DNA from 4 places in the Streptomyces sp. NPDC024698 genome. Region 1 is predicted to be linked to each of the others. Evidence: riboswitches for the same ligand, from Rfam matches in the RefSeq annotation. Region 1 holds a riboswitch; each other region holds the start of a gene.
What was found. Region 1 has a riboswitch for cobalamin ahead of ACZ4AA_RS04905 (ribonucleoside-diphosphate reductase subunit alpha). Riboswitches for the same ligand answer to the same signal wherever they lie in the genome.
Positions count from the first base shown of each region.

Region 2: another riboswitch for cobalamin. It lies ahead of ACZ4AA_RS22245 ((2Fe-2S) ferredoxin domain-containing protein); the one in region 1 lies ahead of ACZ4AA_RS04905 (ribonucleoside-diphosphate reductase subunit alpha).
Region 3: another riboswitch for cobalamin. It lies ahead of ACZ4AA_RS29050 (cobalamin biosynthesis protein); the one in region 1 lies ahead of ACZ4AA_RS04905 (ribonucleoside-diphosphate reductase subunit alpha).
Region 4: another riboswitch for cobalamin. It lies ahead of ACZ4AA_RS22915 (CbtB domain-containing protein); the one in region 1 lies ahead of ACZ4AA_RS04905 (ribonucleoside-diphosphate reductase subunit alpha).

Region 1 is NZ_JBVHLK010000002.1:98,843-102,040, forward strand. Features, by position in the region: gene mctP (monocarboxylate uptake permease MctP) at 1-799, shown strand, start outside; cobalamin riboswitch at 1,024-1,172, shown strand; gene ACZ4AA_RS04905 (ribonucleoside-diphosphate reductase subunit alpha) at 1,305-3,198, shown strand, end outside.
Region 2 is NZ_JBVHLK010000009.1:194,489-197,686, forward strand. Features, by position in the region: gene ACZ4AA_RS22230 (P-loop NTPase family protein) at 1-213, opposite strand, end outside; gene ACZ4AA_RS22235 (HIT family protein) at 277-744, shown strand; gene ACZ4AA_RS22240 (hypothetical protein) at 751-1,281, opposite strand; gene ACZ4AA_RS22245 ((2Fe-2S) ferredoxin domain-containing protein) at 1,422-1,808, opposite strand; cobalamin riboswitch at 2,012-2,187, opposite strand; cobalamin riboswitch at 2,302-2,445, shown strand; gene ACZ4AA_RS22250 (RNA-guided endonuclease InsQ/TnpB family protein) at 2,437-3,198, opposite strand, start outside.
Region 3 is NZ_JBVHLK010000017.1:64,449-67,646, reverse strand. Features, by position in the region: gene ACZ4AA_RS29055 (cobyric acid synthase) at 1-991, opposite strand, end outside; gene ACZ4AA_RS29050 (cobalamin biosynthesis protein) at 988-1,983, opposite strand; cobalamin riboswitch at 2,091-2,231, opposite strand; gene ACZ4AA_RS29045 (hypothetical protein) at 2,396-2,614, opposite strand; gene ACZ4AA_RS29040 (inorganic phosphate transporter) at 2,634-3,198, opposite strand, start outside.
Region 4 is NZ_JBVHLK010000010.1:57,331-60,528, reverse strand. Features, by position in the region: gene ACZ4AA_RS22920 (CbtA family protein) at 494-1,252, opposite strand; gene ACZ4AA_RS22915 (CbtB domain-containing protein) at 1,273-1,494, opposite strand; cobalamin riboswitch at 1,551-1,685, opposite strand; gene ACZ4AA_RS22910 (enoyl-CoA hydratase/isomerase family protein) at 1,747-2,829, opposite strand; gene ACZ4AA_RS22905 (cupin domain-containing protein) at 2,962-3,198, opposite strand, start outside.

The DNA.
Region 1 (3,198 bases):
CGCGACGCTGTCCGGACGCAGCCGGGAGGTCATCCGCCGCAACACCACGATCCTGCCGCTGTACTCGCTGATGCTGGGCCTGCTCGCCCTGCTCGGGTTCATGGCGATCGCCGCCGGGGTGAAGGTCACCAACGGCCAACTGGCCATCCCCCAGCTCTTCGAGAACATGTTCCCCGACTGGTTCGCGGGCGTCGCGTTCGCCGCCATCGGCATCGGGGCGCTCGTCCCGGCGGCCATCATGTCGATCGCGGCCGCGAACCTTTTCACCCGCAACATCTACAAGGACTTCATCAACCCGGCCGCGACCCCACGGCAGGAGACCAGGGTCTCCAAGCTGGTCTCGCTCCTGGTGAAGGTGGGCGCCCTGGTCTTCGTCCTGACGATGGACAAGACCGTCGCGATCAACTTCCAGCTGCTGGGCGGCATCTGGATCCTCCAGACCTTCCCCTCGCTGGTCGGCGGCCTCTTCACCCGCTGGTTCCACCGCTGGGCGCTGCTGGGCGGCTGGGCGGTCGGCATGCTCTACGGCACGATCGCCGCCTACGGGGTGGCCTCCCCGACCCAGAAGCACTTCGGCGGCAGCTCGAAGGACATCCCCGGCATCGGGGAGATCGGTTACATCGGCCTGACGGCGTTCGTCCTGAACGCTGCCGTGGCCGTGGTCCTCACCTTCGCCCTCAGGACGTTCAAGGCCCCCGACGGCGTCGACGAGACCTCGCCCGGGGACTACACGGCCGACGCGGGCGACCCCGGCGTCGAGACGGAGCTCCCGCCGGCCACGGCCGACGCGAGCCACTAGGGCCCCTGGGGCCGGCCTCGGAACAGGCGCGAGCGGCGGGCCGCCGGAGGGCATCCGGCGGCCCGCCGCCGTGCCGGGCGGGCACACCGGCCCGCACGGACATCGGCCCCTTCCGGAGCTCGGCGACGTCCCGCCGCTCACCCACGCGTTGGCGTTCCGGCACGCTCCGTAGCGCCCTTGGACACACAGCCGACACAACATGTGGGGGCAGTCCCGAAGCCCGGCACAAGATGTATGCTCATGGTCGCTGTCGCCGCAGGGGAATCCGGTGCGAATCCGGAACTGTCCCGCAACGGTGTACTTGTGCGTGTTCGCGTCTGCGTGTGCCCGTACTCGCGTCAGTCCGAGGACCTGCCGACAGCGCGCCCCGGCCGTCCGGCCCGGGTGCCGATGACGTCCGGGCCTCGCGGAATGGGCCGGTGGACGCGGTGCGCTGTGCCCGAAAGCGCTCCCGTGTGCCCCGTCCCCGCTCGTGAGGCCCCGTGCCGAGCGAGGAGAGCCACACGTGACCATCGCGCCAGCCGATCCGGCTTCAGTGACCGCGCAGCAGGCCCCGGTGGAGACCGACGGTCCCGGAACCGTGCTGCTGCGGACCCTGACGGATCTGACCGCCGACCTCCCCGACGCCGACCCCGGCCGGGTCGCCGCCGCGGCGCTGCGCGGCCGGTCCGCCCGTGCCGACGAGGCCGAGCTGCGCGAACTGGCCACCGAGGCGGCCGCGGGCCTCATCTCCGAGGACCCCGCCTACTCGCGGCTCGCCGCCCGCCTGCTCGCGGTCACCATCGCCGCGGAGGCCGCCTCCCAGGGCGTCACGACCTTCTCCGAGTCGGTCGCCGTCGGCCACCGCGAGGGCCTGATCGCCGACCGCACGGCCGCGTTCGTGCGGCTGCACACGGACCGCCTGGACGCGCTGACCGACGCCGAGGGCGACGACCGCTTCGGCTACTTCGGGCTGCGCACGCTGCACTCCCGCTATCTGCTCCGGCACCCGATCACCCGCAAGGTCGTCGAGACGCCCCAGCACTTCATGCTGCGGGTGGCCTCCGGTCTCGCGGAGGACGACACCGTCCGTTCCCTGGACGAGGTCGCGGCGCTCTACCGGCTCATGAGCCGCCTGGACTACCTGCCCTCCTCCCCCACGCTCTTCAACTCCGGTACGCGGCACCCCCAGATGTCGTCCTGCTACCTCCTCGACTCCCCGCTGGACGAGCTGGACTCCATCTACGACCGCTACCACCAGGTGGCCCGCCTGTCGAAGCACGCGGGCGGCATCGGCCTGTCGTACTCCCGTATCCGCAGCCGCGGTTCGCTGATCCGCGGCACCAACGGGCACTCCAACGGCATCGTCCCGTTCCTCAAGACCCTCGACGCCTCGGTGGCCGCGGTGAACCAGGGCGGCCGGCGCAAGGGCGCGGCCGCGGTCTACCTGGAGACCTGGCACTCCGACATCGAGGAGTTCCTTGAGCTGCGCGACAACACCGGTGAGGACGCCCGGCGTACGCACAACCTGAACCTCGCGCACTGGATCCCGGACGAGTTCATGCGCCGGGTGAACGAGGACGGCGTCTGGTCGCTGTTCTCCCCCGCCGACGTGCCGGAACTGGTCGACCTGTGGGGCGACGCGTTCGACGCGGCCTACCGCAAGGCCGAGGAGGCGGGCCTCGCCAGGAAGACCATCCCGGCCCGCGACCTGTACGGCCGCATGATGCGCACCCTCGCGCAGACCGGCAACGGCTGGATGACCTTCAAGGACGCCGCCAACCGGACCGCCAACCAGACGGCGGAGCCGGGCCACACCGTCCACTCCTCGAACCTGTGCACCGAGATCCTGGAGGTCACGGACGACGGCGAGACGGCGGTCTGCAACCTGGGCTCGGTCAACCTCGGCGCGTTCGTGACCGGCGGTGACATCGACTGGGAGCGGCTCGACGAGACCGTGCGCACCGCGGTCACCTTCCTCGACCGCGTGGTGGACATCAACTTCTACCCGACCGAGCAGGCGGGCCGCTCCAACGCCAAGTGGCGTCCGGTCGGCCTGGGCGCGATGGGCCTCCAGGACGTCTTCTTCAAGCTGCGGATCCCCTTCGACTCGCCCGAGGCCCGCGCCCTGTCGACCCGGATCGCCGAGCGGATCATGCTCGCCTCCTACGAGGCCTCCGCGGACCTCGCCGAGCGCAACGGACCGCTCCCGGCCTGGGAGAAGACCCGGACCGCTCGTGGCGTGCTGCACCCGGACCACTTCGACGTGGAGCTGAACTGGCCGGAGCGCTGGACCGCCCTGCGCGAGCGGATCGCCTCGGTCGGCATGCGCAACTCGCTGCTGCTGGCCATCGCGCCGACGGCCACCATCGCGTCCATCGCGGGCGTGTACGAGTGCATCGAGCCGCAGGTGTCGAACC
Region 2 (3,198 bases), on a different contig from region 1:
AACCTGCGGGTAGCCGAGCGAGTCGACGATCCATCGAGGCTCGGCGACGAGCGTTGCCACCTCGTCCGTCAGCTTTTCGTTGACGGACCAGTCGGGGCCGTCGAAGTAGAGCGCGTCCATCTCGTGGTAGGGCAGGCCGAGTCGGGTGCTCAGCGCTCGCGCGAGCGTGGACTTGCCCGCACCGGTAACACCCACCACCAAGATCCGTTCCACGGCCGCACCTTATCCCGGCGCCCTGAGGGCGAGGCGAGAGCGACCGCTGTACGATCCCGTTTCATGACGACGCCCGACTGCTACGCATGTGGCAGGGAAGCGGAGTTCGACGACCTTCCACCGCGTGAGCGCGTGGCATCCGACGAACACTGGCGCGTGGCCCACACGTTCAACACCGCCCTGCCCGGCTGGCTGGTGCTGCTGCCCCGGCGCCACGTGACCGCGGTTCATGAACTCACGGACGCCGAGGCGGCCACCCTGGGGATGTGGCAGGTCCGGCTCTCCCGGGCGCTGCGGAGCACGACGGGCTGCGCCAAGACCTACGTCATCCAGTTCGCGGAAGCGGAAGGCTTCGCGCACGTGCACTTCCACATCGTTCCGCGCGGGGCTGATCTGCGACCCGAGCATCGCGGACCGGGCGTCTTCGAGCTGCTCCGGCGACCCGGCCAGGAACACGTATCGGCCGCCGACGCGGACCGAATGGCCCACTCCCTGCGCGTTCGACTGGGTGAGGCCTCCAGAGCTCGGTGAGTGCCGTCACATGTCCCGACATGCCTTGGCCTTGAACTCCGTCGTGGAGGCGACTGTGGTGGATTCGTCGCCGTTGTCCGACACGGTGTCGTAGAGGATCGTGCCCGGCTTGAGCCGACTCCGGTCGCCCGAGGTGAAGGAAATGTCGCCGGACGACGACGAGTTGTCCTTCGTCCACCCGTAGAGCGTGTACGTGGTCCTGGCGGTGAGCGGTCCGAGGGGTTTGGTCGTGGTCCAGCCGGTGGCGGGGGCGTCGAGGGGCCAGGTGGCGAAGCCGTGTGTGAGGGGGTGCCGGGCGGTCCATGAACCGACCGTCACCGACTTGTCCGCGTCGGCGTCGTCCACGAACAGGGACGCGCCGTCGATCCGATGCCCGCAGACCATCATGACGCCGAGCAGATGGCCGTCCGCGGTCACGGACAGGCCGGCGACGGCGTCCACGGGAACGGAGCACCCGGAGGTCGTGGCCAGGGCCGCACCGACCGCGACGGCACCGACGGAGAGCCGGAACCCCGGACGTGAAGTGGTCGACCGCATGCCGGGCCCCTTCCCGGGGTGCGCGTACGGCCCCCTGTCCCGATGCTAGGGGCGAGCCGGGCCTGAACTGAGGCCCGCCACCCACTCGTTGTGCGGTCGTTGCCGCCTCGTACTCGCGCCGAGGACCACCCTCGAAAAGCTCATCGCGTCCTCCGGGGCGGGGTGAACACGTAGAGGTCGAGAATGTCGGGGCAGGGGGCGACTCCGGGGCCGCCTGCCCGTACCCAGGCGGCGATGTCCGCGGTGGCCTCGGCGTCGTTGACGAGACCGAGCCAGACGGGGCGGGCTCCGGCGGCCCGTGCGGCCGCGGACGGCTGGACGACGATCACGTTGGCGTGTTCGCACACATCGAGGCAGTCCGAGACCCGTACGGGAACCTCTTCGGACAGCCGCGCGAGCTGCCGGTCGTGATCCACGCCGGTGACCTTCGGGGTTCCGCAGCAGCAGTCCCGGCAGACGACGACACGGCACGGGGCGGGTTCGGCAAAGACGTGCTGCTCCGCGTGGCCGCGGTTGCCGGGCGTCACCTGGTCGCCGCCGGTCGCGGCGTCCTCCTCCGGCTTCGCGTCTTCGTGCGGGCGGGCGTCGGCGGCGGTGCGTGGCACGGCGGACGCCCGGACGCGAGCCGGGGTTCGGAGCGGAGCGGGGACATCGACGGGAACAGGGGTACGGAGCACGGGCATGCCTCAGGGGTCGGGGCTCGTACGCGGAGCCTGGCCTACAGGTCCTCCGGGGGCCGGAGGTGCCAGCAGGTCTTCGGACTCGGGTTCGTCCGGACGGGGCGCCTTCCCGGTCTCCCAGTGGCGCTGTGCCCCGCCCGTCCCCCTCACCGCTGCGCGTCAGCTCCGGATTCGCACCGGATTCCCTGACCACGGATGTGGTTCGACTGGCTCGCCGAGGCTATCAAGTCGCTTTCGCCGCCCGGATGACGGACGTTCTGCGCCCCTCGCCCGCGACGAACCCGTAGGCTGGCCGATGCAGCTGGTTCGCCCCGTCCGCCAGGCGGGATGCGTCGCAAGAGGGAACCCGGTGGGAATCCGGGACTGCCCCGCAGCGGTGAGCGGGAACGACCGCCGTCATACGCACTGGGTCCGACGTACAGGACCCAGCCGCGCCCCCGCGCGGGAAGCGACGGCCATTGACATCCTCCCGGGCTTAAGGGCCCGGGATTCCAATCTGCTCCTGCTGCGGTGACGCGGTGGGCAGCTTCTGGTGGGTTCCTGTTTCGCTGCGCTGTGCCGGCAGGGGTGCCGGTCTTACCTGCGCTCCACAGGCTGATGCCGCCAGTCCGGCGGCCTTGGCGACGTTGACCGCCGCGTTGACGTCTCGGTCGAGGACGGTCCCGCACGCCGAGCACGTCCACTCCCGGATGTTCAGCGGTTTGGGGCCGTCCTTGACGTCACATGCGGAGCACACCTGGGAGGTCGGTTCGAACCGGCCGATCTTCACGAGGGTGCGTCCGTACCGGGCGGCTTTGTATTCCAGCATGGCCACGAACGCGGACCATCCGGCGTCGTGGACGGACTTGGCCAGACGCGTGCGAGCGAGTCCTTTGACACACAGGCCCTCGACGGCGATCGCTTGGTTCTCGCGGATCAGCCGGGTGGAGAGCTGGTGGTGGAACTCGTGGCGTGCGTCGGTGACCCGTGCGTGAGCGTGGGCGACCTTCAGCCGGGCCTTGCCCCGGTTGTTGGAGCCCTTCTGTTTGCGGGAAAGGTCCCGCTGCAACTTCTTCAGGCGCTTCTCGGCCCGGCGCAGGAAGCGGGGGCTGTCGATCTTTTGGCCGTCGGACAGGACGGCGAAGTGCCCCAGGCCGAGGTCAATGCCGATCTCCGGTGCCGTCCCGGGCAGTACTGCGCAGGCGTCCGTCTCCACGATGAAGCTCGCGAAGTACCTGTCCGCCGCGTCCTTGACCAC
Region 3 (3,198 bases), on a different contig from region 1:
CCCGGGTCCCGGGCACGACGACCAGGTCCGCGTCGGCCAGTTCCTCGGCCCGGTCCACGAACCGCACGACGACACCCGGTTCGGCGGCCAGCGCGTCCACGTCCGTGAAGTTGGACATCAGCGGGACCGCGCAGACGGCGACCCGCAGGACGTCCGCGCCGACGGGGGAGGAGACGACGGACTCGCGGACGGCCCCGCGCAGCGAGACCCGCAGCCCGTCCTCCTCGTCGATGCCGAGTCCGTGCCGGAAGGGCAGCACCCCGTAGGTGCGCCGCCCGGTCAGGCCGTGCAGCATGTCGAGGCCGGGCTCCAGCAGGCTGACGTCACCGCGGAACTTGTTGACGAGGAACCCGGCGACGAGCGCCTGGTCCTCGGGGGACAGCAGCGCGACCGTCCCGAAGAACGAGGCGAACACCCCGCCCCGGTCGATGTCGCCGACGACGAGCACCGGAAGCCCCGCGTTGCGCGCCACCCCCATGTTCACGATGTCGGTACGCCGCAGATTGATCTCGGCCGGACTGCCGGCCCCCTCGCAGATCACCGCGTCATACGTGCCCCGCAACTGCTCCAGACAGTCGAGGACGGTCGCGAGGAGTGCCTCCCGGTGCCCCCCGCTCAGCCGGTCCCCGGTCGGGGCGGTGCCCGACGAGGGGTCCGTCATGGACCCGGCCGTCCCGAAGAACCCGCGCGCGCTCATCTCGCCCACCGGCCTGCCCATCAGGACGACCTGGCTGGTGCGGTCGCCGCCCGGCTTGAGCAGCACGGGATTCATCAGCGCGGTCGGCTCCACCCGGGCGGCCTGCGCCTGCATGGCCTGCGCCCGCCCGATCTCGGCGCCCTCGCGGGTCACGAACGAGTTCAGCGACATGTTCTGCGCCTTGAAGGGCGCGACCTTGACGCCCTGGCGCACCAGCCACCGGCAGATCCCGGCGGTCACGACGCTCTTGCCCGCATCGGAGGTGGTCCCGGCGATCAGCAGCCCGCCGCTCATGCGGTGCGCCCCTTCCTGGTGGACGGAACCGGAACCGGAACCGGAACCGGGTCCCGTCCGGCTCCGGTGAGCAGGATCCGGGCCGCGGCGCTCACCCCGAGCGCGAGCCAGCCGACCCGCCGGGAGAGCCGTACGGCCCGTTCGATGTCGTGGACCTGGACGGCCCGCCCCGTGCCGTTGAGCACGGGCCGGTGCTCGACCCGTCCGCCGTACGCGAGGGTGCCGCCGAGCCGTACCCCGAGCGCGCCCGCGAACGAGGCCTCCACGGGACCGGCGTTGGGGCTCGGATGCCGGCGGGCGTCCGCGCGCCAGGCGCGTACGGCACCGCGCGGGTCGGATCCGGCCACGGCCGCGAGGACGGCGGTCAGCCGGGCCCCCGGCCAGCCGGCGACGTCGTCGAGCCGGGCCGAGGCCCAGCCGTAGCGCCGGTGGCGGGGCGACTTGTGTCCGACCATGGCGTCGAGGGTGTTCACGGCGCGGAAGGCGACGAGTCCGGGCACACCGGCGACGGCGCCCCAGACCAGGGCGCCGACGACGGCGTCGGAGGTGTTCTCGGCCACGGACTCGACGACGGCGCGCGCGACGCCGTCGGCGTCCAGGGCCTGCGGATCGCGACCGCACAGATGCGGCAGCCGCTCCCGGGCCGCGTCGAGGTCACCGGCCGCGAGCGCGCCGCCGATCCCGCGCGCCTCGCGGCCGAGCGAGGTCCCTCCGACGACGGCCCAGGTGGCGGCGGCGGTCAGGGCGATCGAGGCGGTACGGGAGCGGCGTACGGTACGGCTCGCGAGCGCGGCCAGTCCGGTGGCGCCGCCCACGCAGACGGCGGTGTGCAGGGCGCCCCACCCGCGGTGGTCCCGCCACAGCATCCGCTCCACGGCGGCCGCGGCGTGCCCGAACGCGGCGACCGGATGCCCCCGGCCGGGATCGCCGAGCAGCAGGTCACCGAGAAGGCCGGCGGCGGCGCCGTACGCGAAGACGCGATCGGCACGCACGGGGTCAGCCGGCCGTGGGGTGGAGCGGAACCCTCGTACTCAGCGAAACGGGCAACGGGCAGCCGCGCATGGCGATATGTCCTCACTCAGGGTGTCCACGCCCTGGTTCGACGAGACCGGCGGTGAGAGTTCCTGGCTCCCGGGGAGTTTCTTCCCCGATGACAGTGGCGGGACCGCGCCGGATTCGCACCGGCTTCCTCTCATGCCGCCGTACTTGGCTCCGGCAGTCCACCACGGGGTGCGAACGGCCGTCAACTGGCTGTTGACCTGCGGAGGGACAGTGTGCGAAGGCCCACATACGCGTGGGGTGCGGGACGGTGATCCGTCCCGCACCCCACGCGTATGTACCGCTCGGCGCAGCCCGCTCCGGGCCGCCGGGACCTACTCGTCGTGACCGGGCCCCGGTGCCGGGCTACTTGGTGATGATCAGTGAGATGCCGTACGCCACCGCGGCGGCGCAGGCCGCGAAGCAGACGTAGGCGCCGGTGGCCGCCGCGACCGCGGAACCGCCCTGGGCCGACTCCTTCTTGGCGAGGCCGGCGACGCCGAGGGTGAAGAGGGCGACGAGGGCCACGGTCACTCCGAGGCTGACCCCGAAGACGGACCCGAGGGCTGACCAGTCGATGTTCATGCTGTTGCTTCCTTTGGTCTCAGGCCACTCGGGACGGAGCCGACGGGTTCGCCGTGGGCTCCGCCGGAGCCGGGATGGTGGCCGTGAGGCCTTCGGCCACGGAACCGGCCGGGGGCGGGGTGACCGCGGCGATGGCCTGCGTCACCACTCCGGCGGGCTCCTCGGTGTCGTTCACGTTGCTGTGGTCGATCACCTCGCGGCGCGAGCGGCGCCAGATCGCGAAGCTGGAACCCACCAGGAAGGCGGCCACGAGCGCGGTGCCCCAGGCGCCGAAACCGGTCACCCATTCGGCGCCGGCGCCGACCAGGGCGGCGGCGGGCAGGGTGAGGACCCAGGCGACGACCATGCGGGTGGCGGTGGACCAGCGGACCACACCGCCCTTGCGGCCGAGGCCCGCGCCCATCACGGAACCGGAGACCGAGTGCGTGGTGGAGAGGGAGAAGCCGATGTGCGACGAGGCCAGGATGACCGTGGCCGCGCTGGTCTGGGCGGCGAAGCCCTGCTGCGGCTGGAGGTCGGTCAGGCCCTTGCCCATCGTGCGGATGATGCGCCAGCCGCCCAGGTAGGTGCCGAGCGCGATCGCG
Region 4 (3,198 bases), on a different contig from region 1:
GCGCGGGCGCGGTACGTCAATACGCGTGCCGCGCACGTTCAGGACGGCGTTCAGGTTGATCTTGTCAAGCTCGGCTACTTCGTGACCACGATCATCCTGTTCCTGCTCTTCGTCGTGACGCTGGCCGTCCAGCTCAGGTCCCGCCGGTACAACCCGTTCTTCTACTGGACCGTGATCCTGTCGACCAGCATGGCCGGCACCACCATGTCCGACTTCATGAACCGCGACGCCAGTGCCACGTACCTGCCGGGCGGCGCCACATCACTCGGCTGGGGCCCACAGGGCCTGGGACCGTGCTGCTCGTTGTCCTGTTCGGCCTCATGGCCTACGCGCACATCCGGGAACGCCGCGACATCGAGCCCGGCCCGGAGGCGGAGGCGGTCCGACAGGAAGCCGGCCGTCGGTGAGTCCGGCCTCGGGCAGGTCCCCGCGGCCCTGACGCGAGGAGAGCCCCTCGGATGGTTCCGAGGGGCTCTCCTGCGTTCCGGGCGGCTCAGCTCGCGCTCGGAACCGTTCGCCCGGAGGCGACGGTCGCGGGCTTGGGGTTGAGCATGCGTTCGGCCAACTCGCCGAAGACCAGGCCGAATCCGGTCCACAGGACGGTCTGGATGGCGAGGGCGGAGAGTCTGAACCGCCAGAGCAGGGTGGCCGGGAAGTCCTTGGGCACCTCGTTGATGACGGGCAGGAACCCGTAGGCCAAGGCGATGACGACGGCAAAGGCGGCGATCGCGATGACGGTGGCGTACCAGGTGCCGAGGCTCGGCGCGAGGCGCTTGCCGAGCAGGGTGGCACTCACCGCGAGGAGCACGCTGAGGACCATCATCAGGAAGTACAGGGCGGTCCGCTTGCCGATGGTGTCGGGGTCGCCGACCGACGGCGGGTTGGCCGGGTACTTCAGGAACGGCACGACGTACACGGCCAGGAGCGCGGTCCCGGACAGCAGGAGCGCGGTCGCGCGCGGGCCGAAGCGGCCCACGCGGCCGAGGGCGAAGCAGTAGGCGAGCGCTGCGATGCCGCCGAAGGAGACGCCGTAGACGAGGACGCCGGTGGCGAGGCCCGCGGTGGACTGGAGGCTGCGGGAGACGAGTTCGACCTCGTGCCCGTGTGCGTGGGAGTGGGCCTCCTCGAAGCCGATGGCGCTGTCGACGGTCGGTTCACCGAGCAAGTAGGCGACGACCAGGGCCAGTACACCGGCGACGAGGCCGGCGAGCATGCCGCGTACGAGGAGGTTTCTTACGGTTGCGGAGTTCATGATCGGTGCTCTCCCTCGCGTCAGTGGCAGGGGAAGCCGAGGAGGTGGCGGGCGTCGTGCACCCACTCGTGGACGTCCTCGCCCGAGACGACGGAGGTGGCGCCCTGTTCGGCGCCGACGAAGTAGAGCAGGACCAGCATCAGGATGCCGAAGAAGACCGCCCAGGGGACGATCGCACCGATCGGCAGCTTGGCGGGGAGAGCGGGGGTGGTGGCTGTCGGCGGAGCGACGGTCTGCGCCATGGCAGGACCTCCTCGGGAGTTCGCGTCCCATCTCGGTGGTGCACAGGATGTCGTCTACGGGTCTGACTCACGCGACACCCGCCGTGGCTGGGCGTCTCGCTCACAGTGGCGCGACCGTGCCGGATTTCCACCGGCTTCCGTCTTGACGTCATCGATATCGGACCGACCGTACCGCGTGCCGCGTGGCTGGCCAAGACCGCGCCTACCGGGGTGATCTTCCTCTCGTCCCAGGTGGCAGGTCCCCGCCGACCGTCAGAAGCCGCCGTCGGACAGCCCGAGTTCACGCTCGCCGAGCGGGGCGAAGAAGCGCTCGACGTCGGCATCGGTGACCTCGTCGAGCGTGGCCGGGGACCAGCGCGGCCGGCGGTCCTTGTCGATGATCTGGGCGCGGACGCCCTCCACCAGGTCGGGGGCGGACAGGGCCGCGCAGGACACCCGGTACTCCTGGTCGAGAACAGCCTCCAGGGATCGGAGCTCCCGGGCCCGGCGCAGCGCGGCCAAGGTGACCTTCAGGGCGGTGGGCGACTTGCCGAGCAGGATCTCCGCCGTCTCCTTGGCGTCCGGGTCTCCGGCCGCGAACAGTCGCCCGATGATCTCCTCGACCGTGTCGGCGCCGTAGCAGGCGTCGATCCACTCGCGCCGCGGCGCGAGGTCCGCCGAGGGCGCGGGCCGTGTGTGGGCCGCCAGTACCTCCGCCACGGGCCGGTCCGCGAGGTCGGACACCAGCCGTGGGAGCGAGGCGGACGGCACGTAGTGGTCGGCGAGTCCGCACAGGAGCGCGTCCCCGGCGCCGATCGAGGAGCCGGTCAGGGCGAGGTGGGTGCCGAGTTCGCCCGGGGCGAGGCCGAGCAGACGCGTGCCGCCGACGTCGGGGACGAATCCGATGCCGGTCTCGGGCATGGCGACGCGCGAGCGTTCGGTGACGATGCGGACGCTGCCGTGGGCGGAGATCCCGACGCCGCCGCCCATGACGATGCCGTCCATGACCGCCACGTACGGCTTGGGGTAGCGGGCGATCCGGGCGTTGAGGTGGTACTCGTCCCGCCAGAACGCGGCGGAGGCGGTGCCGTCACCGTAGCGCGCGTCGTCGTGGACGACGCGGATGTCGCCGCCCGCGCACAGTCCGCGTTCTCCGGCTCCGGTGATGACGACGGTGTCGACGGTGTCGACGGCGGGGTCGTGCTCCCAGGCGGTCAGGGCCCGGTCGATCCGGCGCACCATTGCGTGGTTCAGGGCGTTCAGCGCTCCGGGCCGGTTGAGGGTGATGCGGGCCGCCCGTCCCTCGGTGCGGAGCAGGACGGATTCCCCGGCGCCTGGCGCCTCGGTGCCGTTCACTCGGACGCCTCCGCCGGGCGGCCGGCCACGATGACGCTCATGATCTCGGTGGTTCCTTCCACGGTCCGTTCGATCCGCCGGTCACGGCGGTCTTCCCGCTACCGTACCCACCGGGTGACCGGGCCCGTCCCGTCAGGCGTCCTCGCCCGACCCCAGCGCGTACAGCCGCGGCAGGTTGACCACGATCGCCTCCTGGGTGCTGCGGGCGATGACGACGACGGCCTCCTCCTCGGGATCGGGATTCTCCTCGCGGTGCGGAACGAACGGCGGCACGAAGATGTAGTCACCGGGCGAGGTGCGCAGGCGCACTTCCTCGGGCCGGTCCCCCGAGTCGTCGACGAACACGAACTCGGGGTGTCCGCTCACGAC